One region of the Heyndrickxia sp. FW510-T9 genome, then DNA from elsewhere that is predicted to be linked to it. Evidence: riboswitches for the same ligand, from Rfam matches in the RefSeq annotation. Region 1 holds a riboswitch; the other holds the start of a gene.

Evidence for each region. Region 1 has a riboswitch for lysine ahead of AC3WJF_RS18805 (amino acid permease). Riboswitches for the same ligand answer to the same signal wherever they lie in the genome.
Region 2: another riboswitch for lysine. It lies ahead of AC3WJF_RS03990 (aspartate kinase); the one in region 1 lies ahead of AC3WJF_RS18805 (amino acid permease).

Annotation. Positions count from the first base shown of each region.
Region 1 is NZ_JBYSWK010000049.1:15,855-27,083, reverse strand. It holds gene AC3WJF_RS18835 (LysR family transcriptional regulator) at 93-971, shown strand; gene AC3WJF_RS18830 (ketoacyl-ACP synthase III) at 1,014-1,997, opposite strand; gene pyrH (UMP kinase) at 2,094-2,828, opposite strand; gene AC3WJF_RS18820 (YceI family protein) at 3,023-3,559, opposite strand; gene AC3WJF_RS18815 (glycine--tRNA ligase) at 4,000-5,382, shown strand; gene AC3WJF_RS18810 (DUF3231 family protein) at 5,974-6,972, opposite strand; gene AC3WJF_RS18805 (amino acid permease) at 7,114-8,589, opposite strand; lysine riboswitch at 8,726-8,918, opposite strand; gene AC3WJF_RS18800 (APC family permease) at 9,137-10,957, opposite strand.
Region 2 is NZ_JBYSWK010000005.1:8,560-31,438, forward strand. It holds gene AC3WJF_RS03975 (heavy metal translocating P-type ATPase) at 1-395, shown strand, start outside; gene trxA (thioredoxin) at 529-843, shown strand; gene uvrC (excinuclease ABC subunit UvrC) at 1,066-2,838, shown strand; lysine riboswitch at 2,904-3,087, shown strand; gene AC3WJF_RS03990 (aspartate kinase) at 3,402-4,634, shown strand; gene AC3WJF_RS03995 (YslB family protein) at 4,696-5,154, opposite strand; gene AC3WJF_RS04000 (succinate dehydrogenase cytochrome b558 subunit) at 5,818-6,447, shown strand; gene sdhA (succinate dehydrogenase flavoprotein subunit) at 6,602-8,353, shown strand; gene sdhB (succinate dehydrogenase iron-sulfur subunit) at 8,444-9,211, shown strand; gene AC3WJF_RS04015 (acyl-CoA thioesterase) at 9,582-10,037, shown strand; gene AC3WJF_RS04020 (helix-turn-helix domain-containing protein) at 10,202-10,426, shown strand; gene AC3WJF_RS04025 (MarR family winged helix-turn-helix transcriptional regulator) at 10,620-11,078, shown strand; gene racE (glutamate racemase) at 11,089-11,898, shown strand; gene AC3WJF_RS04035 (GerMN domain-containing protein) at 11,992-13,035, shown strand; gene rph (ribonuclease PH) at 13,188-13,940, shown strand; gene AC3WJF_RS04045 (XTP/dITP diphosphatase) at 13,933-14,550, shown strand; gene AC3WJF_RS04050 (metallophosphoesterase) at 14,744-15,253, shown strand; tRNA gene AC3WJF_RS04055 (tRNA-Arg) at 15,530-15,606, shown strand; gene AC3WJF_RS04060 (tetratricopeptide repeat protein) at 15,817-16,824, shown strand; gene tig (trigger factor) at 16,996-18,282, shown strand; gene clpX (ATP-dependent protease ATP-binding subunit ClpX) at 19,042-20,304, shown strand; gene lonB (ATP-dependent protease LonB) at 20,922-22,589, shown strand.

The DNA of each region.
Region 1 (11,229 bases):
AGAATATAACAAATTTGTGAATAAGAAAAATAAATCATTATGATAGTAATCATAAGTAAAGTTATATAATAGAGGTAAAAGGGGGAATGGTGATGGATCAATACTTACATGTATTTGTTACGGTTGTGGAAAAGGGGAACTTCTCTCGTGCTGCAGAGGAACTTCATATGACGCAACCGGCTGTCAGTCAGTATATCCAAACACTTGAAAGAATGGTTGGAGCGCGGCTTTTGGAGCGAACAAATAAATATGTTCGGTTGAATAAAGCGGGTGATGTTGTTTACCATCATGCGAAGGAGATACTAGGCTTGTACACAAAAATGCAAAGAATTGTAGATGATCTAACCAATAAAGCGAGCGGTGCCTTGAGCATAGGTGCAAGCTATACATTCGGTGAATACATTCTGCCTCATATCATGGCTAAATTGCAGTCAGGTTATCCGGATATTGATCCGGCGATAACAATCGCAAATACGACGGAGATCGCAGAGTTAGTTGCGAATCATCAGCTGGATGTGGGAATTGTTGAAGGAAATTATAAGGAAAAAAATTTGATTGTAGAAAAACTTGCCGAAGATTCGATGGTGATTGTGGCTTCATCCAAGCACCATACTATAAATAAAAAGAATTTAGAAAAAGAAACATGGATTGTGCGTGAACCTGGTTCAGGGACAAGGGAGGCGCAGGATTCTTTTTTTGAAAAATGGAACATTACTCCCAAAAAATTAATGGAGTTTGGCAGTACGCAGCTAATTAAAGAATCAGTGGAGGCGGGACTTGGGATTAGCCTGCTTTCCAATTGGACCATTCAGAAAGAGATTTTATTAGATTCCTTAAAAATTATCGATATCAAAGGTCTGCCTATTAATCGTGAATTCTCTGTCATTACTAGAACGCCTTTTCAGACGAAAGCTCTAGAAGTATTCCTGAACCTATTAAGAGAGAACATATTTATTCCTTTGCAAAAATAAAACGGGGGTGTCTCACGGAAAATGAGGCACCCCTTCAGAATGTCAATCCAAATCCCAACGAATAATGTGGCCGGCATGTGTAAGACCTCCACCAAATCCATAAACCATAATAGTATCGCCATTTTTGACTTTGCCATCATTCATTCCAAGCTGCAAAGAAAGAGGAATAGAAACAGAAGAGGTATTCCCCATAAATTCAGCACTCGTTAAAGTTTTTTCAATCGAGATACCAGAACGTTCACAAATTGATTCAATCATTCGGAGGTTCGCGCTATGTGGCACAAACCAATTAATATCGCTAAGTTCCTTTCCAGCTTTTTGCATTAGTTTCTCGATGGAAGGAGGGAGTGTCCTAGATACCCACTTATAAACCTCACGACCATTTTGGACAATATTTCCGTCTGCTTTTAAAGGAACGCCATTCATGGTAGTAGCCAGATTCGTTCGGTAAACATGTATCCCACCTTCTCCATTCGTTCCCATATGGGTAGCTAGGAAGCTTGGGTTATCTTCATCTTTTTCCACTAACACAGCTGCTGCACCGTCTCCGAATAAAATACAAGTGGATCGGTCAGTATAATCGGTTACCTTTGTTAAAGTTTCGGTTGTAACAACTAACACTTTTTGATGCATGCCAGAAGTAATAAAGGTATTAGCTACATGCAGAGCATAGGTGAAACCTGCACAAGTAGCGTTTAAATCAAATGCTCCGGTATGAGGAATATGAAAATATTCTTGAATTAGACATGCAACACTAGGAAAGGCATAATCCGGTGTTGTGGTGGAAACAACGATACAATCAACATCCTTCAAACTTTTATTATATGTTTCCATTAAATTTTCAATTGCTTTAAATGCAAGGGTGGATGCAAATTCTTCTTCTGCCGCCACTCTTCTTTCTCTCATGCCTGTTCTTTGGACGATCCATTCATCATTTGTATCAACCATTTTCTCTAGATCTTCATTTCGCAAGGTTTTATTTGGCACATAAGTACCGATTGCCGTAATTCGAGCTGTTGAGTACATAAAATTTCACCATCCTATTTATTGGTTAGTATTAATAACTAATATTAGTACCAGGTAATAAATGTGTCAATGAAAAAGATCTGTTTTGCAACAGATCTACATCAAAATGGATTTATCATGACTGATTAATGTACCAAGATGTTGCCCCATGCAAATTTTCTTCATCACACCGATTTCATCAAAGTTAAATACATGGACAGGTAATCGATGATCACGTGCAAGCAGTAAGGCAGATTGGTCCATCACTTTCAAATTGTTTTGTACAACATCATTATAATTAAGGTGGGTATACATTTTCGCACTTGGATCTAGTTTCGGATCGCCAGTGTAAACTCCATCAACCCCTTGTTTTGCGACAAGAATTGCTTCGCAGTTAGTTTCCAGTGCCCTTTGAACACTCGGGTAATCCGTTGTGACATAGGGCTGACCATTACCACCTGCAAAAATAACCACATACCCTTTATCCAAATGATTCATCGCTTTTAAGCGAATATACGGCTCAGCTACAGTTGTAACGGGGATAGATGTCATGACCCTAACCTCTTTATCCATTTTGCTTTTTAAAACTCCTCGCAACATTAAACTGTTAATAATGGTTCCGAGTGTTCCAATATTATCTGCCTCCACACGATCAATACCCCATTCATCGGCTAGCTTCCCTCTGAAAATATTTCCGCCTCCAACAACGATGGATACCTCAACCCCTAATTGAACAACGGATAAAATTTCATTCGCAATGTGCTCTAAGCGGCTCGAATCAAAATTATTCCCGTTTTGGTCTGCAAGTGCACCACCGCTAAGCTTCAGTAAAACTCGTTGATATTTTACCAAATAAAGCTCTCCCTTCGTTTTAGACAAATAAAAAGGAGCAAAGGCTAATGCCTTGCTCCTAAATGAATAAAAAGGAATGGATGTTGAAAAGATTTTTTCATTTTCATACAGACCACTCCTTCCCGTAATGGATAATTTTACTTATTCGATTATACGAAATTATTCATCAATTAGCCATTACTTTTCAAAAAAATTTAAGCTTCTTTTCCAGCTTCGATTTCAATATTGATTTTAATGTCATCGCCAACAAGAACGCCACCTGTTTCAAGAGCTGCATTCCAAGTTAAACCGTAATTACTGCGTTTTACTTTTCCTTCTGCACTGAAACCAATTTTTTCTGCACCGCTCATAGGATCTTTCGCAACACCTTCGAATGTTACGTTGAATGTTTCTGGGTGAGTTATACCATGCATGCTCATATCACCAGTCACAGCGTACTCATCTTCGCCTTTTTTCGTGATGCTTGTTGCTTTAAATGTCATTGTAGGGAATTTTTCTGCATCAAAGAAATCCGCTGATTTAAGATGGCCATCTCGATCAGCATTTCGTGTATCAATGCTTGCCACATCTACAGTAAAGTCAATGTTTGCTGTTGTTAAATTTGTTGGATCTGCTTCGATTGTAGCATTAAATGAATGAAATGCTCCTTTTACTTTAGATACCATCATATGTTTTACAGAAAAATCTACACCACTATGTGTTGCGTCTACTACCCATTTACATTTTGTCATTTGATTTTCCTCCATTATAATTAAAATTAGATTGAATATAGTTTTCACACTTGACGATAAATTATTCATCAAGTTACTTTATGTAAGTAAGTATATTATTTTAAGTTATAAATGTCAATAGCCTTATTTTGAAAAAATTAATATTCCATGAACATTGACTTCCAGAAAACCATCTTGTAATATAATCATTAAAAATAAAGTATATGATGTTGAAGGATCTATAGTAACTAAGGAATTTTCTTTCAAGCGAATTGGGGATGGTGAAAGCCCAATAAGAGACTTAGTGAAACGGCAATCTGGAGTCATACATTGGAAAGTGGATGTACATATTTGTGCATCAACTGGGGTGGAACCGCGTGAGTACAGCTCTCGTCCCCAGACTCGAGTGAGTCTGAGGATGAGGGCTTTTATTATTTTTTACAAAAAAGGAGCGATTAATGATGAGTACAAACATGGAACAAGTTGTTTCACATGCCAAACATAGAGGATTTGTCTTCCCAGGATCTGAAATCTACGGAGGATTAGCGAATACTTGGGATTATGGTCCATTAGGTGTGGAGTTAAAAAATAATGTAAAAAAAGCTTGGTGGAAAAAATTTATTCAAGAATCTCCTTATAATGTAGGTTTGGATTCTGCAGTGTTAATGAATCCAAGAACATGGGAAGCTTCTGGACATATCGGCAATTTTAACGATCCGATGATTGATTGTAAAAATTGTAAGGCGAGACATCGTGCTGATAAACTAATTGAAAATGCTCTCGAAGAAAAGGGTATTGAAATGGTAGTGGATGGTCTACCGTTTTCACGAATGGAAGAACTCATTAAAGAGCATGACATTGTTTGTCCAGATTGCGGTAGCAAGGATTTCACAGGCATCCGCCAATTTAATTTAATGTTTAAAACCTTCCAAGGTGTAACGGAATCTAGTACAAATGAAATTTTTCTTCGTCCGGAAACAGCACAAGGTATTTTTGTAAACTTTAAAAATGTACAAAGAACGATGCGTAAGAAGCTGCCATTTGGTATTGGTCAAATCGGAAAAAGCTTCCGAAATGAAATTACACCAGGTAATTTTACATTCCGTACTCGTGAATTTGAACAAATGGAGCTTGAATTCTTCTGTAAGCCTGGCGAAGAGTTAAAATGGTTCGATTATTGGAAGGGCAATGCGAAGAACTGGCTTTTAACATTAGGTATAAAAGAAGAAAATCTTCGTCTTCGCGATCACTCAGACGAGGAATTATCTCATTATAGTAATGCAACAACAGACTTTGAATATAAATTCCCGTTTGGTTGGGGAGAGCTTTGGGGTATCGCTTCCAGAACGGATTTTGATTTGAAGAGACATATGGAATACTCAGGTGAGGACTTTACTTACCTAGAGCAAGAAACAAATGAACGCTATGTTCCATATTGTATTGAACCATCACTTGGTGCAGATCGTGTTACACTTGCTTACCTAATTGATTCTTATGAAGAAGAAGCGTTAGAAGATGGCACTTCTAGAACAGTAATGCATTTACATCCAGCTTTAGCACCGTATAAGGCAGCTATTTTACCATTATCGAAAAAATTATCCGATGGTGCTCGCGAGATTTTTGCGGAACTTGCTAAGGATTATATGGTTGACTTCGATGAAACGGGATCTATCGGAAAACGTTATCGTCGCCAGGACGAAATCGGTACACCATTCTGTATTACTTATGATTTTGATTCAGTAGAGGATCAAATGGTTACAGTGAGGGATCGCGATACAATGGAACAAACTCGTCTTCCGATTAGCGATTTGAAAAAATTCCTAGAAGAAAAAATTCAATTTTAATTTTAGAAAGGCACCTTTTCGAAGGTGTCTTTTTTCGTGATGTTGTCTAGCTCTAACTGAAGTTTAGCGGTTTTCCCAAAAAGTTCGGAGGATTGTATTCTTGTTTGGAGTTCGATCTCCATTTTGGACATTTCATATTGAGTTGAGAGGATTTCTACAAAAGTTGGGAGGTTTCCACAAAAGTTCGGAGAAATTCTCAAAAGGTTGGGAGAAATGTATCCAATGTTGGGAGCTCAACCTCATTTATTGAGCAATTCAAATTAGGTTAGGAAGCTATCCGCAAAAGATGGGAGGAATCCTCGAAAAGTTCGGAGGATTGTATCCAATGTTGGGAGTTCAACCTCCATTATTGGGCAATCCAAATTAGGTTGGGAAGCTATCCGCAAAAGTTGGGAGGATTCCTCAAAAAGTTAGGAGTATTGTATCCAATGTTGGGAGTTCAACCTCCATTATTGGGCAATCCAAATTTATGGTTTCAGCTATTAATAAATGGATTGAATTGTTAACTTCTCCCACAAGTAAGAATGGAAGAAATATCGACAGGAAATATTTAGGGAGAGGAAAAAGAGCAGAAGATGTTCACTGCTCTTTTTATTTTGTATTCTGCAACTTTCCTCTGTCAGGAGCTCCAGGTGGTTTTTCCAGCCATTTACGATCAACTAAAATGTCAAAGCCTTTTTTTGAATATAAAAGTATTTCTCCGATAAATTTACTATAATGAACAGACAAATCGGTTCTAAAGGAAAAAGAAAGAGCATGACCTATTAGGGTAATATCAATGGCATTTAAAGCAGAAAAAAGCGTCATGACGAGTTTATCTGAAAAGGGGGAGTCGGTAGAATCTGTAACCTCCATATTGATAGGTACCATTCCTAGAAGGTCTTCCTTCATTAATACATCATTAAAAAGATTGATCTGCTTCTCCGATATTTCTTTCCCTTTACTCAAATACTCTTTAATTTCTGGATCCTTGATTACTTGAATTAGTCCCGTACAAAGTAAGATGGCAAAATAATTTCTTTCAATATTGGAAAAGATCTCTGTGATTTCGATCACATTCAATGGCCGCTTTTTGCCAATGAAACCGTTTATATACGACTCATTGTGAATATATTCTACCCCACTAGGATATGGAATCATTGGCGGCCTATCGTACAATCCCTTTGATAACAATAAAGTAGTGGAAGCCGCATTAAGATCTGTATTTTCTTTTACAATGGTTGTGAAATATTCCTGTAAATCTAAACGGCAAATACTTGTTGTGATGAAAGAAAATAAAATCATATCCATCTTACTAAGTGAATAGACAAAGGTTAGGGCAAAAGGGTCATAAAATAATGGTGGCGCTTCTAAGTTTATATCTTTTTCTGAGAAGCCGTCCGGAATCGGGATATTTTCATTTAAAAAAGTTTCTTTTACAAATTCTAATCTTTTATTTGAGAACACTAAAGCTTGTTCAAGAATAGTTCTTATCTCAGAATCCTTAATATGGTGGAGAAAATACGTAATTAGGCACCACTCCATACTGGTATTCATATAGGTGGACCAAAGTCCGCCAATTTCAGCACTTGTCAGTCTGGTTTGTGCCATTTATGACCCTCCTCTACAGTAAAAGGTATTATTAGAATTTGATAATTAAAAGAGTTCTATTCGTCATGAAAAAATTCATATGTTTTTTTGAATATATAAAGGTTCATAAAAAAGACCGTCTATTTGACGGTCTTGAGAAGATTAATTTTTATAGGTAAAATCACATTCCTGAAGAGGTATTACTTTCGTTTTCTTTACAAATTTGTATCCAAGCCAAACGATTATAAATAATGGTAGACCGATATAGGATACTAAAATTCCGTTCCAATCAATTTTATCGGCCATAAAAGCAGGATAATTTTGTCCAATGATAACAATCGCACAAAGAATAAAAGCGAAAATCGGTCCGAATGGGAATAGCTTAGATCGATAAGGAAGCTCACTTAAATCCCGCCCCTGCGCGGCATATGCTTTCCTGAAGCGATAATGGCTGATGGCAATTCCTAGCCAAGCGATAAAACCAGACATACCTGAAGCATTTAATAGCCAAGTGTATACAACTCCATCTCCGAAAAAGGAAGCGAGGAATGCTAATGTTCCGATTAGGGATGTAACGATTAATGCGTTTACTGGTACACCATTTTTGTTTAACTTAGCCAAAAATTTAGGTGCTTTTCCTTGACGTGCTAAATCCCATAACATTCGTGTAGAAGCATACATTCCGGAGTTACCAGCAGATAATACAGCAGTTAAAATAATTGCATTCATTACAGATGCTGCAAAAGCAATCCCAGCCTTATTAAAAATAATCGTAAATGGACTCATCGTAATATTATCGGTTGCTAGGTGTTTATCCGTGTATGGAATTAATAATCCGATGACAAGAATGGCAAAAACATAAAACAATAGGATGCGCCAAAATACTTGTTTTACCGCTTTTGGGATGCTTTTTTCAGGATTATCGCTTTCTCCCGCTGCAATTCCGAGAAGTTCTGTACCTTGAAAAGAGAAACCAGCTGCCATAAAGATCCCGAGCAATGCCATGAATCCGCCATGGAAGGGAGCATCTCCAATAGTAAAGTTTTTAAAGCCTACTGGGTTATTTCCCATAATTCCGAAGATCATTAAAAAGCCGGTAATAATAAACACAATAACAGTAATAACTTTTATTATGGAAAACCAAAATTCCGCTTCACCAAAGCCTTTGACAGATAGATAGTTAAGTAAAAACATGATGATTAAGCATATCGCACTCCAAATAAGGGATGGTGTATGCGGAAACCAGAACTTCATAATTATAGTCGCTGCGGAAAGTTCTGCTGCAATCGTTATCGCCCAGTTATACCAATAATTCCAGCCAAGGGCAAACCCTAATGAAGGATCAACAAATTTAGTAGCATACGTACTAAAAGTACCGGCAACCGGCATATAAGCAGCCATTTCTGCAAGACTAGTCATAAGGAAATAAACCATAATTCCGATTAATAAATAGGCAACAATCACTCCTCCTGGTCCTGCGGTATGGATAGCTCCTCCACTTGCAAGGAAAAGTCCAGTTCCGATAGTTCCTCCAAGAGAAATCATCGTTAAGTGACGTGATTTAAGGCTTCGCTTTAATGTTTGTGCCTCGCTATTAACATGTTTTACATTTGTTTCTGAATGTACTTCCAATGTTATTACACTCCCTTTTAGTTGCTGTTGGTGCTAGGCACCCAATGTTTGGGTGTCTGGAACCTTATAGGAAGGAAAGGGGAATCAAAAAAGCCGTCGAAAGTAAAATCGACGGCTTATCACAATACCCGCATCATACCTTCCGAAAGATAGCACAACACGTTTGCCTGGTAGGGACAAACGTGACAGTTCTGTTCCTGTTTGGAGACAGCCCCAGCCAAACCATCCAAAGAAAATGGTTTAACTTCGGCGACTAATTCCTTTCAAACGGAGTCATTAATGTTCTTAGCATTTCATCCGTTTTACTATTAATAGTCGCGACCTCTACCTCACCGGATTGATGAGGATTTTTATATATTCAATTTGTACATTGTTATATTATAGTGTGTTTTCGACAAAAATCAATAGATATTGCAAATGAAAAAGGAAAAAGAGGGCTGGAATTAATAATTCCACCCTCTAAAAATTAATGATAAGAAAGTATAAGTTTTTTTCATTTAAATTAGTTCACTCAACCGTACGCCGTGAGCAAGATGTCTGCCCTTTTCTTATCTTACTTTTTAAAATGATATGGAAGTGTAGCAACAACAATATCTTTACTCCAAAGCAGCCTAGCTCTGATAAGTAAGGCAGATTGATTATGCAAGATATTATGCCATCTTTTTCTCGGAATAAACTGTGGAACTAATACGGTCACTACATACCCATTTTCAGCTACCTTCGTTTGTACTGTTTCTAGAAATTTGCATAATGGATAAATGATGCTTCGGTATGAGGAGTGGAGTGTTACTAAACGTACTCCATTGTTCAACTCCGCCCACTTTTGTTCCATTCTTTTTTCATCTTCCTTGTCAAAAGCAATATAGACAGCAATTACTTCATCCGTTAAAGACTTCGCATAATTAATGGACCTTTCGACAACAGTCGTAATACCTGCAACAGGTACAATAAAGACATTCCCATTAATTTTTTCGATTGTTGGACGAGAGCAACGTAACTGCTCGCCAACCGTTTTATAGTGCTTATGAATACTATGAAAAAGATAAACCACGGCAGGAAGAAAAATCACGACAAACCAAACCTGATGGAATTTTGTTACAAAAATAATCGAAAAAACGATAAAAGAAATTAGTGCGCCGACTAAGTTGATAATTAATTTTGTTACCCAGCCTTTTGGTTTTTGTTTCATCCATTTCAAAATCATCCCTGTTTGCGATAAAGTAAATGGAATGAAAACACCAACTGCATACAAAGGAATTAGATGCTCCGTTCTTGCTTTAAAGCCAATAATTAAAATAATCGATAAAATACTTAAAAAAATGATTCCATTTGAATAGCCTAAGCGGTCTCCCCGCATAGTAAACATCCTCGGCATATATTTGTCCTTAGCTAAGTTATAAGCTAGCTGTGGAAAGGCCGAAAACCCTGTATTTGCAGCTAAAACTAGGATTAAGGCTGTTGTACCTTGCACAAAGTAATAAATGAAATTTCGTCCAAATGTATGAGATACGATTTGCGAAACAACAGTCTCCGTTGGACTTGGAGAGATTCCGTACCAATAGGATAAAAAAGTAATACCCGAAAATAGGACGGCAAGAATTCCTCCCATCAATGCTAACGTTGTTGCAGCATTTTTAGGAGCAGGATCTTTAAAATTCGGTATAGCGTTCGATATTGCTTCTACACCTGTTAATGCCGAACATCCGGTTGAAAAGGCACGTAATAACAAGAATAATGATATCCCCGCAACAGGTGTCCCTAAATGAGGATGTAGATTAGGAGATATTTGTCCTGTAGCCACTTTATAAATGCCTACAATGATTAAGAAAATAATCGCAAATACAAATAAATAGACAGGATAAGCTAAAACAGTTGCGGATTCCGTTAATCCACGCAAATTCAGAATCGTAATTAATATCACAAGAAAAACAGCGATTTCAACATTAAAGGGATGCAATACAGGAAATGCAGATGTAATGGCATCAGTACCTGATGAGATACTAACAGCAACCGTTAATATATAGTCGACAAGTAAAGATCCACCTGCGATTAACCCGGAATTCACCCCGAGGTTTTCCTTAGATACAAGATAGGCGCCACCACCTTGTGGATAAGAAAAAATAATTTGTCTATAAGAAAGGGTCAATGCCAATAAAAGAAAAAGAACTCCCACACCAATTGGAATGTTATACCATAGGGCTAACGTGCTAACGGATGCTAAAACAATTAATATTTGCTCCGTTCCATAAGCAACCGATGATAAAGCATCCGATGAAAGAATAGCAAGAGCTTTTAATTTAGATAATTTTTGCTCACCTAATTCATGGGATTTCAATGGTCTTCCGATTAAAAATCGTTTGATTGAGCTGTACATGGATGATTCTCCTTAAAATATGTTCATATTATTATTGTTTCTTAAAAAGTAAGAATGTATAAACTTTATTTTGTATGCTAGAACTATGTCACTTTCGCATTTCGTATTGTCCAGCTACAGCGCCTATCGGCTAGTGGATTTCTCCGTCTTCTCCCTACGATAAGTCAACATCAGCTCGTGAACTACCTCCCTGTGTTTCCTTTATCTCAGTCGAAGCCCTACAGTTTGTACGTCGATGAGCAAGGCGCTTCCGCTTTTCTATTAAAAAGCAC
Region 2 (22,879 bases), on a different contig from region 1:
AAGCAGAAGTTTCGCCACAAAGAAAGGCAGAATGGATTAAAACTTCTCAAAAAGCTGGAAATAAAATAATGATGGTTGGAGATGGAATTAATGATGCTCCAGCACTATCAATGGCTGATGTTGGGGTAGCTCTTGGGACTGGGACGGATATAGCTATTGAGGCCGGTGATGTAACTATTATGAATGGTGATTTAAATAGACTAGCTGATGCAATTTTGATTAGTAGGAAAACAATGGTCAATATAAAGCAAAATTTTACTTGGGCATTCATTTATAATTTCATCTGCATACCTTTGGCGATGATAGGGATATTGCCCCCTTGGTTTGCAAGTGCGGCTATGGCATTTAGCTCCGTCTCTGTTGTATTAAATTCACTTCGTTTGAAAAATATGTAGGTTTGGATTACTATTATGGCTGGTGAATAATGAAGATATCGAAGGGAAATGTAATATTGAATCATTTCATTAGCAACATTTTCATTAGGATGATATACTTTCATTAACGTTAAAAATTAGGAGGCAAGTGAAAATGGCAATAACTCATGTTACAGATGGAAACTTTGCTGCCGAAACAGGCCAAGGTTTAGTTTTAGTAGATTTTTGGGCTACATGGTGTGGACCTTGTAAAATGATTGCTCCAGTTCTTGAGGAAGTAGATGCAGAACTTGGTGATAAAGTGAAAATTACTAAATTAGATGTTGATGAAAACCAAGAAACAGCAAGCAAATTTGGTGTAATGAGCATCCCGACTCTTATTTTATTGAAAGACGGAAAAGAAGTGGGTAAAGTTATCGGTTATCAACCAAAAGAAGCATTAGTAGAGTTTATTAATAATCACGCATAAAGAACAAATGCGAAAGCGTCTTGCTCATCGGCTAGCGGATTTCGTAGTCTGCGACTGAGAAATCCGCTAGCCGATAGGCGCTATTGAAATTGAAGTACAAATTTCACCTGTAGCTAGACGTAGACAACTTTTATAAAAGGTTATCCACAGTGTGAATTTTATAATTTAAAGTGAAAACGAAATCCGAGTCTTACGACTCGGATTTTTTGAAAGGTGAAAGACATGAACGAAATCATTAAAAATAAACTTGCCCTCCTGCCTGATCAGCCAGGTTGTTATTTAATGAAAGATCGACAAGGCACCATCATTTATGTAGGGAAAGCAAAGATTTTAAAAAATCGAGTTAGGTCCTATTTTACTGGTACACATGATGGAAAAACGCAAAGACTTGTAAGTGAAATTGAGGATTTCGAATATATCGTAACCTCTTCGAACATAGAAGCTTTAATTCTTGAAATGAATTTAATCAAAAAACATGATCCGAAATATAATGTCATGTTAAAAGACGATAAAAGCTATCCATACATTAAACTAACGAATGAACGACACCCGCGTTTGATTACCACAAGGAAAGTCAAGAAAGATAAGGGTAAATATTTTGGCCCATATCCGAATGTACAGGCAGCTAACGAAACAAAAAAACTATTAGATAGAATCTACCCATTACGAAAATGCTCCACTCTTCCGGATCGTGTTTGCTTATACTACCATTTAGGCCAGTGTTTGGCCCCATGTGTTAATGAAGTGAAAGAGGATACGTATCGAAATATGATTGATGATATTACTAGATTCTTAAATGGCGGTTATCGAGAAATAAAAATGGATTTAACAAAAAAAATGGAGCAAGCCGCTGAAAATTTAGAATTCGAAAGAGCGATGGAGTACCGTGACCAAATAACTCATATTGAAACAACTATGGAAAAGCAGAAAATGACAATGAACGATTTCACGGACCGAGATGTGTTTGGATATGCAGTAGACAAAGGTTGGATGTGTGTACAAGTATTTTTCATCCGCCAAGGGAAACTGATTGAAAGAGATGTGTCACTGTTTCCGATTTATAATGAGCCTGAAGAGGAATTTCTGACGTTTATCGGTCAATTTTACCTCCTACCTAATCATTTCAAACCTAAAGAAATTCTTATTCCAAAAGAAGTTGACATGGAAATGGCTGAGCAATTATTAGAAGTAAAAATTGTTCAGCCAAAAATTGGTGCGAAAAAAGATTTAGTAAAGCTAGCAGAAAAAAACGCAACTATTGCCCTCAAAGAGAAATTTGCCTTAATTGAGAAAGACGAAGAAAGAACGATAAAAGCGGTCGAATTACTCGGAGACAAAATGGGGATATACACACCTCATCGAATAGAAGCATTTGATAATTCAAATATTCAAGGAACTGATCCTGTATCTGCAATGATAGTTTTTATTGATGGGAAGCCTGAAAAAAAGGAATATCGAAAATACAAAATAAAAACGGTAAAAGGACCGGATGATTACGAGTCCATGCGTGAAGTAATAAGAAGAAGATACAGCAGGGTTTTAAAGGAAGGCTTACCGATGGCCGATTTAATTATTATAGATGGTGGAAAAGGGCAAATTGATACGGCAAAAGATATATTAGAGAATGAACTCGGATTAGATATTCCTGTCGCAGGACTTGCGAAAGATGAAAAGCATAAAACCTCTCAGTTGTTATACGGAAACCCTTTAGAAATCGTGCCATTAGGAAGAAATAGCCAAGAATTTTACTTATTGCAAAGAATTCAAGACGAGGTCCATCGATTTGCAATTACATTTCATCGTCAGCTTAGAGGAAAGTCAGCATTTCAATCAATACTCGACGATATTCCTGGAATTGGGGAAAAACGAAAAAAACAACTACTTAGACATTTTGGGTCGCTGAAAAAAATGAAAGAAGCTACATTTGAAGAATTTGTAGAGATTGGAATTCCTCAGAATGTAGCAGAAATTTTGGCGGAGAGACTGGAAAGTTAGCATAGTCAAAAAATTTTTTTTAAGGTATAATATATAGAAATTAAATTATTTATCACAGTAATATTATAAGTGATAGAGGTGCAAAACTTATCAGTAAGAGCTTTGAGAAAAGTGAGTTTCGATGAAAAGCGATGAAAGGAAGTTTTGCCGAAGTGGAAATTGGCTCATTTTCAATTTCCGCTGGTTCTGCATTGAATAAGTGTAGGATTGTCAAGGTGTTACAGAACATCTTGGAGAGCTATCTCGTGTTTGTGATTTTCGTATTAGTTATTATTTTACGTATTCACTAGAGCAATGAGATATAATTCTCATTGCTCTTTTTAGCTCTTTAGGAATGCATGTTTTAGTAAGGCTTTTTTCGTATAAATTGTTGTTTTTCGTAAATCGTTATGAATACTAACCTAGAGTAGCTTCGGGGCATTTTTTCGTTTTATAATTTATACATTTTTAACCAAGATAATGTTGTTACCTAGAGTTTTCTTATACAAAAGCAGCGAAGTTTAAGAAAGAGCCTTTCGTAAACACCAAATAAATTGATTATACTACGAAAGCAGGCGAAAATGGTGGGTTTAGTTGTACAGAAGTTTGGTGGGACATCCGTTGGGACAATCGAGAGAATTCGTAATACTGTAACGAGAGTCATCGCAGAGAAGAAGAAAGGAAATGACGTTGTTGTCGTTGTGTCAGCAATGGGGAAAACAACGGATCAGCTTGTAACATTGGCAAAGGAGCTTTCTCCATATCCAAGTAAGCGTGAAATGGATATGCTTTTATCAACTGGTGAACAAGTGACCATTTCTTTATTGTCAATCGCATTAGTTGAAGCTGGCTTTGATGCTGTTTCTTTAACAGGCTGGCAAGCTGGAATATTAACGGAAAATGTTCATAATAATGCAAGAATATTAAACATTGATCAAACAAAAATTCAATCGCATTTGCAAGCTAATCGTATTGTCATTGTAGCAGGTTTCCAAGGTATTGCAGACAATGATGAAATCACGACTCTGGGCAGAGGCGGTTCTGATACATCAGCGGTAGCACTTGCTGCAGCGCTTCGTGCGGATAAATGCATGATTTACACAGATGTAACGGGGGTATACACGTCTGATCCCCGCTATATCCCATCAGCAAGAAAGTTGAATGCTGTTTCATACGATGAAATGTTGGAATTAGCAAATCTTGGAGCTGGTGTGCTTCATTCTCGAGCAGTTGAGTTTGCAAAAAATTATCATGTACCGTTAGAAGTATGTTCAAGTATGGTGATAGAAGAAGGAACCGTTATTGAGGAGGAAGTTCAAGTGGAGAAAAGTTTAATTGTTCGTGGAGTTGCATTTGAGGATGAAATAACAAGGATCACTGTTTTTGGTTTGAAAAATAAATTAACAAATCTATCTGGCATTTTTACTACATTGGCTGCCGAAAATATAAATGTAGATATTATTATTCAAAACCAGACGGTTGGAGAGAATCCATATCTTTCTTTTACCATTAAGCACGGGGATTTACGGGATACCATTCAATTATTAGAGGCAAAACAAAAAGAACTTTGTTTTGATCATTTCGAATATGAGTCTGGTTTAGCGAAGGTATCTATTATTGGCTCTGGAATGATATCAAACCCTGGTGTTGCAGCAAAAATGTTTGAAAGTCTAATGGAAAATGAAATACAAATTAAAATGGTCAGTACATCAGAGATTAAGGTTTCAACCGTCTTAGAAGTATCCCAAATGGTAAATGCTGCACAGATTCTTCATTCAGCATTTGGTCTAGATGCCGTAGAACAAAAGGTGAATTAATACTCGCGACAAAAAAAAGCCTGATTTTTTCAGGCTTTTTTTGTCGTAATGAGATCAACCGTTAAATGAATGTATCCTTCCGATCCCAGCGAAGAGTCAGTCGAATCGATTGAGTTTTCTTCATAACTTCTTCATATGCTTCTGTTCTTACTTTTTTTTGAGTTTGAATCTGTTCTGCTAAAAAACCAGCTTCAAGCTTATAGCACCCATCTGTTTTTAATTTTAAGTGTCGCGAAATAAGTGGGCTTGTTAACTCAAATTCCATGCCATGCTTATCTTCTTTCATAATCTTTAAGTTGCCCCAACCAGCTTCCTCGAAAAAAGTAATAACCTCATCTAAAGATAGTAACGGAAACTTCCGCGCAAGATGCTTGCCTGCCCAATATAAAATTTCCGGTGTTTCCTTGCCAAGCAATTCAGGTAGTAATATTTCTCTAATTAATTCATAGCCAAAGGCAGGGAGTGATAACTGTTCTGTATTTTCTTTATTTTCTTGCTCTAATGATAATGTTGATCTCAATTTATTCCCCTCTTTCTATAAGGCTCTTTTCTTAAACTTGGGTGTATTTGTATACGAAAGGTTTTGGTTACAACCCTATTTAAGTTAAGAATGGAAAATTCCATAAGAAAAGATGCCCCGACACCAATCTATATTAGCATTTATAAATAATGACGAAAAGCCACAATTAATGTGAAAACCGCCTCTTATAAGGTTATTATATACAAAAAAAGCAATCAGTTTGATAAAAAATTTTTACAAAATCGTAGCCAAAAATTACATTTTATAATTCTTTTTAAAAATTTATTCTTAAAAGTATATGTGAGAGAAGGATAAACAGTATTGGCATTATACGACAAGGCTCTTTTCTTAAACTTTACTGTTTTTGTAAGAGAAGATTATAATGTTTTCTTTAATAGCCATAAATATTACTAGCCTTTTTAAGAATAGATAGCTGTTCTTAAGTTAAACTTAAGAATTAAAACAATTTGTGAAAAACAATCCGTTATACGAAAACAGTATTCGACTAATTTCTGTATTCGTTTCCTTGACGCTTAAACTAAGCGGGAGTAAAATGGTTATGTCACATAAAAGCATAAAACTTGATGCATAGTAAGGGAAATGATAGTACAAAAATTATTAGAAGATTTTGCTATGCATGTTAAATTCTAAGGGGGGTAAATTGTGGCCGGAAATCGTGAATTTATAAATCGCAGAATACATTCATTGCTAGGGGTTATTCCTATTGGTGCTTTCTTAGTCGTGCATTTAGTAGTGAACCATTTTGCAACACATGGCGCAGCATCTTTTAACCATGCAGTTTCATTTATGGAAAGTCTGCCATTTCTCATTTTCCTTGAAATTTTTCTTATTTATTTACCACTGCTGTTTCATGCAATTTACGGATTTTATATTGCATTTACAGCACAAAATAATGTAGGCAGACTAGGATTTTTCCGAAACTGGATGTTTTTATTGCAACGTGTATCAGGTGTCATTGTCTTTATTTTTCTTGTATGGCATGTATATGAAACTAGAATTAAAGTGGCACTTGGCCAGGAATCACTGGATTTCAATATGATGCAAAGTATTCTATCTAATCCAGCCATGTTCATTTGGTACATAATTGGAGTAATCGCTACTATTTTCCATTTCTCTAATGGATTATGGTCATTCTTAGTAAGCTGGGGCATTACACAATCACCACGTTCACAACAAATATCATCTTATGTGATGATAGTAGTGTTTGTAATCTTGTCTATTATCGGTTTACGCGCACTATTCGCTTTTGCTTATCCAGGATGGTTTGCATAAGGAAAAAGGAAAGAAAGTCTTTTACTTTCTTATTTTTATCGGAAACATTCATCAGTGTTCTTTAGGCCCGATCTCTAACACCTTTGATGATGACATAGGTTCAAAGTAAAAGGCCTTATATCGGTTTTTTAGTTTTAAAAAGGAGTGAGTCACGATGAGTAAGGGAAAAATCATCGTAGTCGGTGGTGGGTTAGCCGGCTTGATGGCAACAGTTAAAATAGCAGAAGCAGGAAAAAAAGCAGATTTATTTTCTTTAGTACCAGTTAAACGTTCTCACTCTGTGTGTGCACAAGGTGGAATAAATGGTGCGGTAAATACAAAAGGTGAAGGAGATTCACCTTGGATCCATTTTGATGACACGGTTTATGGAGGAGACTTTTTAGCAAACCAACCTCCTGTAAAAGCAATGTGTGATGCGGCACCAGGAATTATCCATTTATTTGACCGCATGGGAGTTATGTTTAACCGTACTCCAGAAGGATTATTAGATTTTAGACGTTTTGGTGGTACACAACATCACCGTACTGCGTTTGCAGGTGCTACTACAGGTCAACAGCTATTGTATGCACTTGATGAACAAGTACGCCGTCATGAAGTTGCCGGACTTGTGAATAAGTATGAAGGCTGGGAGTTTTTAGGAATAGTAAAAGATGATGACGGAGTTTGCCGTGGAATAGTAGCTCAAAACCTGACTTCAATGGAGATAAAAGCATTTGAAGCAGATGCAGTTATTATGGCTTCTGGTGGACCTGGTATTATTTTTGGTAAATCTACTAACTCTATTATTAATACAGGATCAGCAGCATCTATTGTTTACCAACAAGGTGCTACTTATGCAAATGGTGAATTCATTCAAATTCATCCTACAGCTATCCCAGGGGATGACAAGCTTCGCCTTATGAGTGAATCTGCTCGTGGTGAAGGTGGACGAATTTGGACATATAAAGATGGTAAGCCTTGGTATTTTTTAGAAGAGAAATATCCTGCATATGGAAACCTAGTTCCTCGAGATATTGCAACACGTGAGATATTTAATGTATGTGTTGATCAAAAACTTGGAATCAATGGTGAAAATATGGTTTACCTTGACCTTTCACATAAAGATCCACATGAACTTGACGTGAAGCTTGGTGGAATCATTGAAATTTATGAAAAATTCGTTGGAGAAGATCCACATAAAGTTCCTATGAAGATATTCCCAGCTGTTCACTATTCAATGGGTGGCTTATGGGTTGATTATAAGCAACATACAAACATCGAAGGTTTATTTGCTTGTGGAGAATGTGACTTCTCTCAACATGGTGGGAATCGCTTAGGTGCAAACTCATTATTATCTGCAATTTATGGTGGAATGGTTGCGGGACCAGAAGCGGTTAACTATATTGAAGGATTAGAAAATAGTACAGACGGTTTATCCTCTACTATTTTTGATAATGCAGTTAAAACAGAAGAAGAAAAATGGAATAACATTCTATCTCTAAATGGTACGGAAAATGCTTATGTACTTCATAAGGAACTAGGCGAATGGATGACAGATAATGTTACCGTAGTCCGTTATAACGATAGACTTCAAAAAACAGATAATAAAATTCTTGAATTGATGGAACGTTATAAAAATATCAATGTAAACGATACAGCGAAATGGAGTAATCAAGCTGCGGCGTTTACTCGTCAATTACAAAATATGTTACAGCTTGCACGCGTTATTACAATTGGTGCATTAAATCGTAATGAAAGCCGTGGAGCTCATTACAAACCAGATTTCCCTAAACGTAATGATGAAGAGTTCTTGAAAACAACTTTAGCTGATTATGATGCTGCTAACAACACACCTAAATTTAGCTATGAAGAAGTTGATGTATCTTTAATTAAACCTCGCGAACGTGACTATACAAAAAAACATTAATATTTGATAGATAACTTTGCGGATATTGATGTATCCCTTATACAGCCTCGTTGTACGCGATAATACTTAAAAGAAAGAGGAGAAATAAGGATGAGTGAACAAAAAACGGTACGTTTTATCATTACACGCCAAGATAATCCGAATTCAGCGCCTTATGAGGAGACATTTGAACTCCCGTATCGTCCAAATATGAACGTAATTTCATCATTAATGGAAATTCGCCGAAATCCTGTTAATGCTAATGGTGAAAAAACAACTCCAGTTACTTGGGATATGAACTGTTTGGAAGAAGTATGTGGGGCTTGTTCAATGGTAATCAACGGAAAGCCAAGACAATCTTGTTCAGCACTCGTTGATAAATTGGAACAACCAATTAGATTAGCGCCAATGCGTACATTCCCAGTTGTAAGGGATTTGCAAGTTGACCGCAGTCGTATGTTTGATTCACTTAAAAAAGTGAAAGCATGGATTCCAATTGACGGCACATATGATCTTGGGGAAGGTCCTCGTATGCCTGAGAAAAAACGCCAATGGGCATATGAACTTTCTAAATGTATGACTTGCGGTGTTTGTCTTGAAGCATGTCCAAATGTAAATAGCAAATCGAATTTTATTGGACCCGCTCCATTATCACAAGTACGTTTATTCAACAGCCATCCAACAGGTGCAATGAATAAAGATGAGCGTCTTGAAGCTATCATGGGAGATGGAGGACTTGCTAATTGCGGTAACTCGCAAAACTGTGTACAGTCTTGTCCCAAAGGTATTCCTTTAACAACTTCGATTGCTTCCTTAAACCGCTCTACATCATTTCAAATGTTTAAAAACTTCTTCGGAAGCGATAACATGGTTGATTAATAACAAATGTGGAAGCGCCTTGTTTATCGGCGTACGAATTTCGTAGTCTTCGACTGAGATAAAGGAAACACAGTGAGGTAGTCCACGAACTGATGTTGACTTATCGTAGGGAGGAGACGGAGAAATTCGCTAGCCGATAGGCGCAGTAGCTAGACGCAGATAACTAATATAAAATGTTATCCACAATGTGAAATTTTATTATTTCCTAGAGTATAAAAAGATCTTCAGTTTTAAACTGAAGATCTTTTTTTATTTTGGGAATTACTTTATTAGATTATAGAATCTCCCCTTTTTTATGATTGCTAAGCAAGATATAATAAAAAGAAAAGAATGAACATTCATTCATTTCTGGAGAAAGGAGAGAATACCAGTGGAAAAAATATCTTATATAGAGGAGCTTTCAGTTTGGAAAGATGAATTTTCCTTTTTTCATCCCATTAAGGTTAGGTTTTCTGAAACGGACATGTTTGGTCATCTTAACAATACCGTTGCTTTTACATATTTTGAAGAAGCAAGAATTGAATTCTTAAATCATAAAGGCTTCATGGAAGAATGGGTAACGAATAAAAAAGATGCTATTCCAGTTGTAGCTGATTTGCAATGCGATTATATAAAACCAATATTTTTTGGAGATACCCTTCATCTTTTTGTAAAAGCTAATCAAGTCGGAAACTCTTCCGTTGATCTTCATTATCTAGCGATTAACCAAAAAGCGGAGGTATGTCTTGTTGGAAGAGGGGCAATGGTACAAATGTCTACTATAACAGGAAAGGGTGTACCATGGGAAGAGGAAGAAAAGTGTAAGTTGTTGAAGGAAAATAATTAAAAGCAGTTAATCTGAACCAAGAAAATAGCACATTTTTCTTTTTTTTCTTTTTTTCGTTGTCTCTAGATGTCACTCTCATTATTTCTTTCACATATGATATTCTGACAATCAAAATACCCATCCCCGCGGTTTAAAGCTGGCGAAGGCAAGGAGGGTTACAATAGTTGAAGGACAACGAATTCACACACAAACCGCTGCTTACAAAAAGAGAAAGAGAAGTGTTCGAACTGCTAGTCCAAGACAAAACAACGAAAGAAATTGCAAGCGAATTGTTTATCAGTGAAAAAACAGTTCGAAATCATATTTCCAATGCCATGCAAAAGCTTGGGGTCAAGGGGCGTTCTCAAGCTGTGGTAGAACTTCTACGCATGGGAGAGCTTAAGCTTTAAACAAAACCGGCTGCTGATGGCAGTCGGTTTTGTTTATGTGAAAAATTCTGCAATATCCTGTATTAACCCAAGATTGAATTGTAGGATATCATATGTTTTTCCTAGTATGTAAATAAATCTTTCTTGAAATTTCAATTAAAAAAGGTGACAATGTTTGTAGATGCTTATTTGTTTTAATTGGGGGTTTGCAAATATGATTAATGAGAGTGAATTAATACAGCATGAATTAAATACTGTTGCTAGAATAGAGAAAGATCTACGGTATATATCTGCAATTATAAAACAAAAGGGACGTGAGCTCCTTAGTAATTATACAATTACTCCACCACAATTCGTAGCTCTTCAATGGCTATTTGAAGAAGGTGATATGACAATTGGTGAATTGTCGAATAAAATGTATTTGGCATTTAGTACAACAACTGATTTAATTGATCGTATGGAAAAGAATGAATTAGTAGTCCGTGTTAAGGATGCCCACGATCGTCGAGTTGTAAGAATTCACTTATTGGACAAAGGGAATAAAATGATTGATGAAGTAATTAAAAAGAGACAAGTTTATTTGCAGGATATTTTAAAAAATTTTTCGTCTGATGAAGTTTTAAAATTAAAAGACAATCTAATTAAACTACACCATGAAATGAAGACAGAATGAGGCGAGATGCTTGAAACATCCAATAGGAATTATTGATTCAGGGGTTGGTGGGTTGACCGTTGTGAAGGAAGTTATGCGCCAATTGCCAAATGAAACTATTTATTATGTTGGAGATACTGCGCGTTGTCCTTATGGTCCACGACCTGTTGAAGAAGTAAAAGCTTTTACTTGGGAAATGACTAATTTCTTAATGAGATATAATATTAAAATGCTTGTTATTGCTTGTAATACTGCAACTGCAGTCGTTCTAGATGAAATTAGATCCGTAATTAAAATACCCGTACTTGGTGTTATCTACCCAGGTGCGAGAGCTGCCTTAAAGTTGACAAAAAGCTTTAAGATTGGTGTTCTCGGTACGGTTGGGACCGTTAATAGCGGCGCTTATGAAAAAGCCTTAAAATCAATTAATAGACGTGTTAAAATCACATCTCTTGCATGTCCTAAATTCGTTCCCTTAGTGGAGAGTGGCGAATACCATGGACCATTAGCTGAAAAAATTGTCTATGAATCTCTTGAACCAATTCGCGAGTCTGATATTGATATACTTATTCTAGGTTGTACTCATTATCCACTGCTTGAAGATCTTATAAAGCAAGCAATGGGTGAGCATATACAAATTATTAGCTCCGGGGAAGAAACAGCAAGAGAGGTCAGTACGATTCTTTATTTTCATGATATTTTTAACCTTGCTGATACTTCGCCAAAGCATAAATTTTTTACTACTGGCTCTAATAAACTATTTTCTGCAATTGCTTCAGATTGGTTAGAACAAAATATAGAAAACGTAGAAACGATTTATTTAGGAGAAACCATTTTTTAATAAGATGGTTTCTTTTTTTTATTTTATAGGGTCTAATTCAATCGGATAGCTCGTATAAATAGTAGTACAAACTGTCGTTAGGAGGAGTACAAAATGTCTAAAAAGGTTAAGAATACCATTGCTGTTACCGTACTTGCTTCAAGCATGTATCTTTCAGGATGTGGACTGTTTAACAGCGAAAAAAAAGATCAAATTGATCCGCCACAAAAGGTTTCTTACGGAAAGCAAGAAGGAACGAAGACTAATACGAAAGTAGACGAGAATTCGGTAATGACGGAGCTATACTTAATGGACAAAAATGGCTATGTGGTTGCGCAAACACTGGCACTGCCAAATACAACAAGTGTTGCGAAACAAGCTCTTGAATATTTAGTGAAAGATGGTCCTATTGAAGAAATGCTTCCAAATGGTTTTCAAGCAATGTTGCCGGCAAATACACAAGTAGATGTCGCGATTAAAGATGGGACAGCTACTGCTGATTTTTCAAATGATTTTAAAAAATATAAAGCAGAAGATGAACAAAAAATTCTTGAGTCTATTACATGGACACTTACACAATTTAACAATGTGAAAAAAGTGGAAATCAAAGTGAATGGCTATAAGCTTTCACAAATGCCTGTTAATGGAACTCCGATTAATCCAAATGGCTTGTCTAGGAAAGATGGTATTAATCTTGATGCATCTGGAGTTGTTGATATTACTAATACTCATCCACTAACGGTCTATTACCCTGCGCAAAACAATGCTGAAGAAGTATATTATGTACCTGTGACGAAACGTATTGGAAATACGGAAAATAATGATATTAAAGCAGTTGTAAGTGCATTAGCAAATGGCCCAAATCAAAATTCCAATCTTCTTAGTGCATTTAATTCTGACGTAAAATTATTGTCAGATCCAACAGTGAAGAATGGAAATGTAACTCTTAATTTTAATGAAGAAATTATCAGCAGCTTTGAACAAAAGATAATCTCTGATGAAGTATTAAATCCATTAGTACTTTCACTAACAGAGTTACCGGACATTAAGAAGGTATCAATTGAAGTGAATGGAAACACGAAGCTGATTGATGAGAAAGGAAAGTCATTAGAAGAACCAGTAACAAGACCTGAAAAAGTTAACACAGGTAGTTTTTAATGACTATTTTTTGATATACTAAAGAATGTAACTAGAGGTCGGCTCATGCCGCCTCTTCTTTCATGTAGGCTATTTTCTTAAGTCTTGCTGCTTTTTCATCAAAAGTAGAATTAATACGAAAACAGCGCTAGTTCAAAAGGAGGTAAAAATTTTTGAGAGTAGATGGTAGAAATGCAGATCAATTACGGCCAATACATATAGAAAGCAATTATTTAATACATCCTGAAGGTTCGGTACTTATTACAGTTGGTGATACGAAAGTCATATGTAATGCTAGTATTGAAGATAGAGTTCCTCCTTTTATGAGGGGTAGTGGAAAAGGCTGGATTACTGCAGAATATTCTATGCTTCCGCGCGCCACAGAGCAAAGAAATATTCGTGAGTCTTCAAAAGGAAAAGTTTCAGGTAGAACAATGGAAATTCAACGTTTAATTGGCCGGGCATTAAGGGCTGTTGTTGATTTGGAGCAAATTGGTGAGAGGACTGTCTGGATAGACTGCGACGTGATTCAAGCCGATGGTGGAACAAGAACTGCTTCCATTACAGGTGCATTTGTCGCTATGACATCAGCACTGAACAAATTGTATGAGAGAAAAGCGATTAAAAAATTTCCTATAACAGATTATTTGGCCGCAACGAGTGTAGGAATTCTAAAAGAAACTGGGGTTGCATTAGACCTGAACTATGCAGAGGATAGTACTGCAGAAGTAGATATGAATGTTGTTATGACCGGTAATGGAAAATTTGTTGAACTACAAGGTACTGGAGAAGAGGCCACATTTTCTGCCGAGGAGCTTCAGCAATTATTAGATACTGCTCAAAAAGGGATTAAGGAATTAATCGACTATCAAAAACAAGTACTCGGTGATATTTCTTCCAAAATAGAGGGTAATATAAATGAATAAAAGTATACTGGAGAACAAACAAGTCATTATCGCAACAAAAAATATAGGAAAAGCGAAAGAATTTGAAAAACTGTTTTCTCCATATGAAATTAAGGTACTAACTTTGTTAGATTTTCCTGATGTTTCTGATATTGAAGAGACAGGAAAAACGTTTGAAGAAAATGCAATTTTAAAAGCGGAAGCAATAGCTAAGCAGTTTCAAACAATGGTTATCTCGGATGATAGCGGTCTAATCGTAGATGCATTAAATGGTAGACCAGGTATTTTCTCCGCTAGGTTTGCAGGTAGCGACAAGAATGATGAAGCAAATATTCGCAAGGTGCTTTCCGAAATGGAGCAAGTACCACTGGAGAAGCGAACTGCAAGATTTTATTGTGCTATTGCTCTAGCCATTCCTGGTGAAATAACAAGAACTGTTTCTGGCATTTGTGAAGGAGAAATATTGAGAGAGAAGCGCGGGACAAATGGTTTTGGCTATGATCCAATATTTTCTATAAAAGATAGGGGTTTAACAATGGCTGAAATACCGTCGGAAGAAAAAAATCAAATTAGTCATCGTGCTAAAGCGATTCAAAAACTTATTTCTATGATTGAAACTGTTTTCGCATAAGTTGTTGTTTTTCGCACATTGTTTAAACTTCTTTATAAGGTGTAGTTTCGGGGCATCTTTTCTTAAAGGAGATTATTATCCATTCCAAAAAAGAATGAAGAATTTCTGTTCTGGGATTTATCATTATAAACTTACTATGTTTAAGAAAAGAGCCATTATTGAAGATATACTAAATTGATTAGGATGATGGGGAATGAAGTTACTAGTGGTGAGTGATAGTCATGGATTAACAAGTGAATTAGGTGAGATAAAGAATAAATATCATAATAAAGTTGATGCTATGATCCACTGTGGAGATTCAGAATTACAGGCTGACAGTAATGAAATGCAAGGTTTTTTAAGTGTTAGGGGAAATTGTGATTATGATCGTACATTCCCTCTCGATATTAAAGAAAACATTAAAGGCAATACCATTTTTGTTACACATGGACATCATTATAATGTCAAAATGACCTTAATGAATCTTTCCTATAAAGCGAAAGAAGTGGATGCTGATTTTGTGTTCTTTGGTCATTCTCATGCACTTGGAGCTGAAATGATAGATGGAACATTATTTTTAAATCCTGGTAGTATATTTATGCCGCGAGGTCGCAAGGAAAAGACATATGCAATTGTTGAAAAAATTGACCATCAAATAACAACTAAATTTTATACAAACAATCATCAAGAACTACTTCCATTAAGACATCTATTTGTATTATAATAAAAACCTATTGCAGTAAATATTTACTGCAATAGGAAAGTTTTAATAATATTTTTCTTAAAATCTGTTGACAAACAGATGATATACAAATATAATAAAAAATGTCTTAAAGAGAATATGACATAAATTAAAATGTCCCAGTAGCTCAGCACGACCGAATACGCTACGAAGCAACACTTCAGCGTACAGATCGAGCAACATCTTGAATAATCTTTCTGAGAGCTGGACGGGATATACTTAATTTTCATTTCAAACTTTATAATTAAATATTATAATGTCCCAGTAGCTCAGCAGGATAGAGCAACAGCCTTCTAAGCTGTGGGTCGGGGGTTCGAATCCCTCCTGGGACGCCATAAACTAATACATACAAGCTTACCTTATGGTAGGCTTTTTTTGTTCCTAATAACATGTTTGTCTATCAGCTTGAGGCAGCTTTTCCGAAGCGAAAGAAGTGTAGATTGGCCAACAACGTATTGTAATTAAAATTGGATGATAGGCCTTTTTGTAAATTCCCTCATTTATATGCTACACTATTCCCGATTATGGTAAAGGCGGTAACAAAAATGAGAAAAGGTAAAAAGCTAAAAAAGAAAGAGAATATCGTTTATTTCCCAGGTCTGCCACAACGTCTTCTCTCCATGGGAATAGAACAGTTGGAAATGAAAAATTATGAGACTGCAGCAAATTTTCTTTTGCAGGCGAGAGAAATGGAAGGAAATAGTCCAGATATAGAAACCGCATTACTTGTTGCCCTTTCTGAAATGGGAAACTTCGAAGATACAAGAATATTATGCGAAGATATGCTAAAAAAAGGTATCGGGGATTATTTTGAAACAATTGATATTTATTTAATGGTATTAATTCAACTTAAAGAATATAAAAAAGTAGCGGAAACGATAAAAATCCTTATTGAAGAAAAAGAAATACCACTAGAAAAACTTAATCATTATGAAAAACTACTTCAATTTAGTGAAAAAAGGTTTGGAGTCGATACGATTAACTATCCAACTAGTCATGAAACAAAAGAGATCCTAACATCCACAAACATTCATGAACAAATACTTGCAATAGCAGGTTTAATGAATATAAACATTCAACCATACATAAAAGAATTAACAAGGTTTCTCGGTAATCGCGAGCAGCATCCTTTTGTTCAAACCATGGTTCTGAACATTCTTAAGGAACATGGATTTGAAAAAAAAATAGCTATCGAAAAATTTCATTATAAAAGTGCTATTAACCCTACTGAACTTCAGCCGTTGTTTGAAACTCCTTTTTATATAGAATTGAGAAATCAATTGCAAAAAAATATTGAACAGAAAAACCCATCTCTATATGAACAAATTAAAATAATTATGGATAAGCATTTTTTTCTCTTATATCCATTTGAGTTAGAACCAAGTAATGTAATGTTATGGATGGCTGCGTATCATTCGATGGGACAGGAGCTTTACGGGGAACAAGTCAGTCAGGAAAATATGTGTGAAAATTATCAAATAAAAGAGTCGGAATTAAGAAAATGTCTTGAATTTCTACGTATACTTGAAGAAATTTCTTTGCCTAATCTTTAGCACCGTCTTGAAACACATAAATCCTATGTTATAATGTAATGGTTGTATTGTGTATTATTCAACATAATTCTTTTTTCTATTTTAAAAATGGATAGGGTAAATCTGCGTAAGTAGCTTATCTATTGAAACTAATTATTTAACTATCAAATATAGATTGTTGGAGGGAAAGGTATGTCAGTAAAATGGGAAAAACAAGAAGGGAATCAAGTGATTCTTACTATTGAAGTTGATGTGGAAACAGTAAATAATGGATTAGATGCGGCATTCAAAAAAGTAGTAAAACAAGTGAATGTTCCTGGATTCCGTAAAGGAAAAATGCCACGTAGTTTATTTGAAAAACGTTTCGGTGTAGAATCATTATACCAAGATGCAATCGATATTATTCTTCCAGATGCATATGCCAATGCAATTGAGGAAACAGGAATTTTCCCTGTAGATCGTCCTGAGATTGATATTGAGCAAATGGAAAAAGGAAAAGAATTAATCATTAAAGCAACTGTTACTGTAAAACCTGAAGTTAAGCTTGGTGAATATAAAGGTTTAGAAGTTGAAAAATTAGACACTGAAGTGACGGATGAAGATGTTGAAAAAGAATTAAAAACTCTTCAAGAACGTCAAGCAGAACTAGTGATTAAAGAAGATGGAACAGCAGAAAACGGCGATACTGTTGTCATCGATTTTGAAGGCTTTGTAGATGGTGAAGCTTTTGAAGGTGGAAAGGCTGAAAATTATTCATTAGAGCTTGGTACTGGAAGCTTTATTCCAGGATTCGAAGAGCAATTAGTGGGAACAAAAGCGGGAGTTGAAAAAGAAGTAGAAGTAACATTCCCAGAAGAATATCATGCAGTTGAATTAGCTGGAAAACCTGCTACATTCAAAGTGACTGTTCATGAAATTAAAGGGAAAGAACTTCCTGCTTTAGATGATGAATTTGCAAAAGATGTAGACGATGAAGTAGAAACATTAGCTGATCTAAAAGAAAAAACAAAGAAAAAGCTTGTTGAAGAAAAAGAACACCAAGCAAAACATGCTTTAGAAGATGCTGTTGTTGAAAAAGCTGCAGAAAATGCAGAAATCGATGTTCCAGAAGCAATGATTAACACAGAAGTAGATCGTATGCTTCAAGAGTTCGGACAACGTCTACAAATGCAAGGAATGAATCTTGATTTATATTTCCAATTCTCAGGTCAAGACGAACAAGCTCTTCGTGCTCAAATGAAAGAAGATGCAGGCAAGCGAGTAAGAACTAATCTAACATTGGAAGCAATTGCGAATGCGGAGAACATTGAAGTTTCTGACGAAGAAGCAGAAGAAGAAATTAACAAAATGACAGAAACATATAATATGACTGCTGATGCTATTAAAAATGCAATTGGTGGCTTAGATACAGTGAAAAATGATGTAAGAATTCGTAAAGCTGTTGAGTTTCTAGTTCAAAATGCCAAAACAGCGGCATAATAATAGATCTAAAAAAATAAAAATATATTACCATAGGTAGCACACAAACAAGGCGCGAAATCAATCGTGCCTTGTTTTATAAAGTCTGTTTTCGTAAATGGCTATATATCCTAAAGTGGACTTAGTGTTGGGGCATCTTTTCTTAGAGAGTTTTTTATTCTTAATCTAATAAGAATGTTTAAAAGGTTTTTGTCCTACAAATGCAACATAGTTTATGAAAAGAGTCTTTATAAAAATAAAAATTTTTACATATGATAAATAATACCCAAAAAAAATAAAGATAAAATGGAATATAAACCATAATTTCAGGAGAGTCTGGAATAAGTAGGATTTTTACATAATCATGGCGAATAATAATTAAATAAGCTTTATCATTTCCTGTCCTACATAAAAATATGGTACAATGCAATACATAACTATTTTGCTGAATGAAGAAACAAAGTACGCTACATAAGTAAAAGTGAAAATGAAGTAAGTTGGTTTGTTTGATTCATTCGAAAAGGCTGTTTTCGTATAATTTGTTAATTTTCTTAATCTGTTTAAATTCCTAATAATGTATAGTTTCGGGACATCTTTTCTCAATAGAAAACCCCTTCTATACCTGAATGAATAAATTTATGGAATTTACGATTACAAAAACAACAAAGGTTAAGAAGAGAGCCTTAACAAAAGATTAAGTCAGAAGATCAATCATTTTTGAATGGTAAGGAAATACTAAGTAATATGCTTAAGCAGCGATAATTTAAGGGGTGAAACTCATTGTTCAAATTCAACGATGAAAAGCAACAGTTAAAGTGTTCTTTTTGTGGGAAAACGCAGGATCAGGTCCGAAAATTAGTTGCCGGTCCAGGAGTTTATATATGTGACGAATGTATTGAATTATGTACAGAAATTGTGGAAGAAGAGCTTGGGACAGAAGAAGAAGTTGAATATAAAGATATTCCAAAGCCAATGGAAATTAGAGAAATACTTAAAGAATATGTAATAGGACAGGATAAAGCAAAAAAATCATTGGCAGTTGCCGTGTATAATCATTACAAACGAATTAACTCTAATAGTAAAATTGATGATGTTGAAATTGCCAAAAGTAATATTTGTTTAATTGGACCTACAGGAAGTGGAAAAACATTACTTGCCCAAACACTTGCAAGAATTCTTAATGTGCCATTTGCCATTGCAGACGCAACATCTTTGACAGAAGCAGGATATGTTGGTGAAGATGTTGAAAACATTCTTTTAAAATTAATTCAAGCCGCTGATTATGATGTGGAAAAGGCGGAAAAAGGTATAATTTATATCGATGAAATTGATAAAATAGCGCGTAAATCTGAAAATCCATCTATTACCCGTGATGTATCAGGTGAAGGTGTTCAACAGGCGTTATTAAAAATTCTTGAAGGCACAGTTGCAAGTGTACCACCACAAGGAGGACGTAAGCATCCTCATCAAGAATTCATTCAAATCGATACAACAAATATATTATTTATTTGCGGTGGTGCATTCGATGGCATCGAGCAAATTATTAAACGTCGTTTAGGACAAAAAGTCATTGGGTTTGGCGGAGAGACGAACGAGAAAGATATCGAAGAAAAAGCATTATTAACAAAGGTTTTACCTGAAGACTTACTCCGCTTCGGACTAATTCCAGAGTTTATTGGTCGTTTGCCAATTATCGCCAGCCTAGAGCCGTTAGATGAAACTGCTTTAATTGATATTTTAACAAAGCCTAAAAATGCATTGGTGAAGCAATACAAAAAAATGCTGGATCTTGATAGTGTAGAATTGGAATTTGATGATGAAGCGTTAGCGGAGATTGCCAAAAAAGCGATTGAAAGAAAAACAGGCGCTCGTGGACTCCGTTCCATTATTGAAACAATCATGCTAGATGTTATGTTTGATTTACCATCAAGAGATGATATTAAAAAGTGCATCATTACAAAAGAAGCAGTTCTTAACAATGAACCTCCAAAGCTTGTGTTGGAAGACGGTACTGTCATGTTAGGAAATGAAAAATCTGCTTAACTAATAAAAAAACCTAGCCAGGACTAATATCTTGACTAGGTTTTTTTATTGTTTAGGAAATTATAAAATTTAGTAATGTGTATTACTCCATCTCCTCCCTACGATAAGTTAACAACAGGTTAAATTGGGAGTACAAATTTCACTTGGTAAAATTAAACTTCGAATTTCACTTGGTAAAATTAAACTTCGAATTTTACTCGGTGAAAATGGTAGTGCTATTTTCAATAGCTCGTGAACTACTTCAGCACGGTTTCCTTTATCTTTCGTCGAAGACTGCGGAATCCATACGCCGATGGGCAAGACGCCCCGCGCATTTGTTCTTTTTTATGACAAAATTTAACCAACAAAAAATGGTTTATTCCCTTAAACTCACGGAGATACTAGCATATATACATTTCTTTCAGTTGAGCTGTTTTCTTCTAAATTGTTGCTTTTCATGCTTTGTTTATATTCTTAATTTGGTTTAGTTTTCGGGGCATCTTTTCTTAAAAAGAATACCCATTCTAAATCTGAAGGAAAAATTTATGAGTTTACGCTTACAAAAACAACAAAGTTTAAGAAAAGAGCATTTAGTTGTACATACGTTAACTGGAAATTCGCGTCTTGGAGGGAGTACAATGAGTTGGACTGGAATAGCTTTATTAATTCAATTATTTTTTGGGATTATTATCGGACTGTATTTCTGGAACCTATTAAAAAGTCAAAAAACACAGAAAATATCCATTGATAGAGAATCAAGAAAAGAAATGGACCAACTTCGCAAACTCCGTTCCATTTCATTAACCGAACCATTAGCGGAACGTGTAAGACCATCTACATTCGATGATATTGTCGGTCAAGAAGATGGTATTAAAGCACTTAAAGCAGCTTTATGTGGCCCAAATCCTCAACATGTTATTATTTATGGACCACCGGGAGTTGGAAAAACAGCTGCAGCACGTCTTGTATTACAAGAAGCTAAGAAAAATCAAAAATCTCCATTTAAACAAAGTTCAGTATTTGTCGAGTTAGACGCAACCACTGCACGATTTGATGAACGTGGAATCGCGGATCCATTAATTGGATCTGTCCATGATCCAATATACCAAGGTGCTGGGGCAATGGGGCAAGCTGGTATTCCACAACCAAAACAAGGGGCAGTAACAAATGCCCATGGTGGAGTTTTATTTATTGACGAAATTGGTGAATTACACCCCATACAAATGAATAAATTATTAAAAGTTCTAGAAGATAGGAAAGTATTTCTTGATAGTGCTTATTATAATGCCGAAAATACGCAAATTCCTTCACATATTCATGATATTTTTCAGAATGGATTACCTGCTGATTTTCGTTTGATTGGTGCAACCACGAGAACTCCAAATGAAATACCACCTGCTATTCGCTCACGATGTATGGAGGTTTTTTTCAGGGAACTTGACCAAGAAGAAATAACAAAAGTAGCGATTAAAGCAGCTATGAAAGTAAACATTTCTATTTCTGAAAAAGGTCTTGGCATTTTATCGTCCTATGCTAGAAATGGAAGAGAAGCAGTAAATATGGTTCAAATTGCAGCTGGAATAGCGATTCAAGAAGAAAGAATGCATATATTAGACGAGGATATTGAATGGGTCATCCAGTCAAGTCAGCTTACTCCAAGATTAGAAAGAAGAATTAGTGAATATTCAAAGGTTGGTTTAATTAATGGGTTAGCGGTAACTGGCCCTAATAGTGGTATCCTTCTTGAAATAGAAGTCACTGTGATTCCCGCAAAAGACAAGGGAAGTATTAATATTACCGGAATCGTCGAAGAAGAAAGTATTGGAGGACAAGGAAAACAAATAAGAAGAAAGAGTATGGCAAGAGGATCCATTGAAAATGTAATAACTGTGTTAAAAACAATGGGGGTACCAGCCGATCAATATGATATTCATGTTAATTTTCCTGGTGGCATCCCAATCGATGGACCATCTGCAGGGATCGCAATGGCTACAGGGATATATTCAGCCATTTACAAAATTCCAGTTTATAACTCGGTAGCAATGACAGGTGAAATTTCTATTCATGGTAATGTAAAACCAATTGGAGGGGTAGTGGCGAAGGTGAAAGCAGCTAGACAAGCTGGAGCTAAAACGGTCATTATTCCTGCAGAAAACATGCAATCTATATTTCAAGAAATGGAGGGAATTAAAGTTATACCGGTAACTCAATTAGAAGAAGTTTTAAATGAAGCATTAATGGATCGCTTCGAAAAAGAGTCCGCCTTTACCCCCTCTCTTGAACAAATGGGCAAAAAAAGTGTATAAAGAACAATTCATATTATGAATTGTTTAGGAAAATCGGCCGTAGTTGCCGATTTTTTTCATAAATTCTGCTATAAATAAAATACTAATAAAGTGATATGTATTTCCTCGATTTAAAACATTCTAGTAAATGGACACGTGCTAGTAAATGCGATAGAATTGTTAAAAGATTCACTAGGTAGGTTTTTTTCTTAAACTTGGTAGCTTTTTGTAGATGATTACCGTATATACAACCTTATTTGGGATAAGAATGATTATCCTTTTTAAGAAAAGATACCCCGAAACTTTGTCTA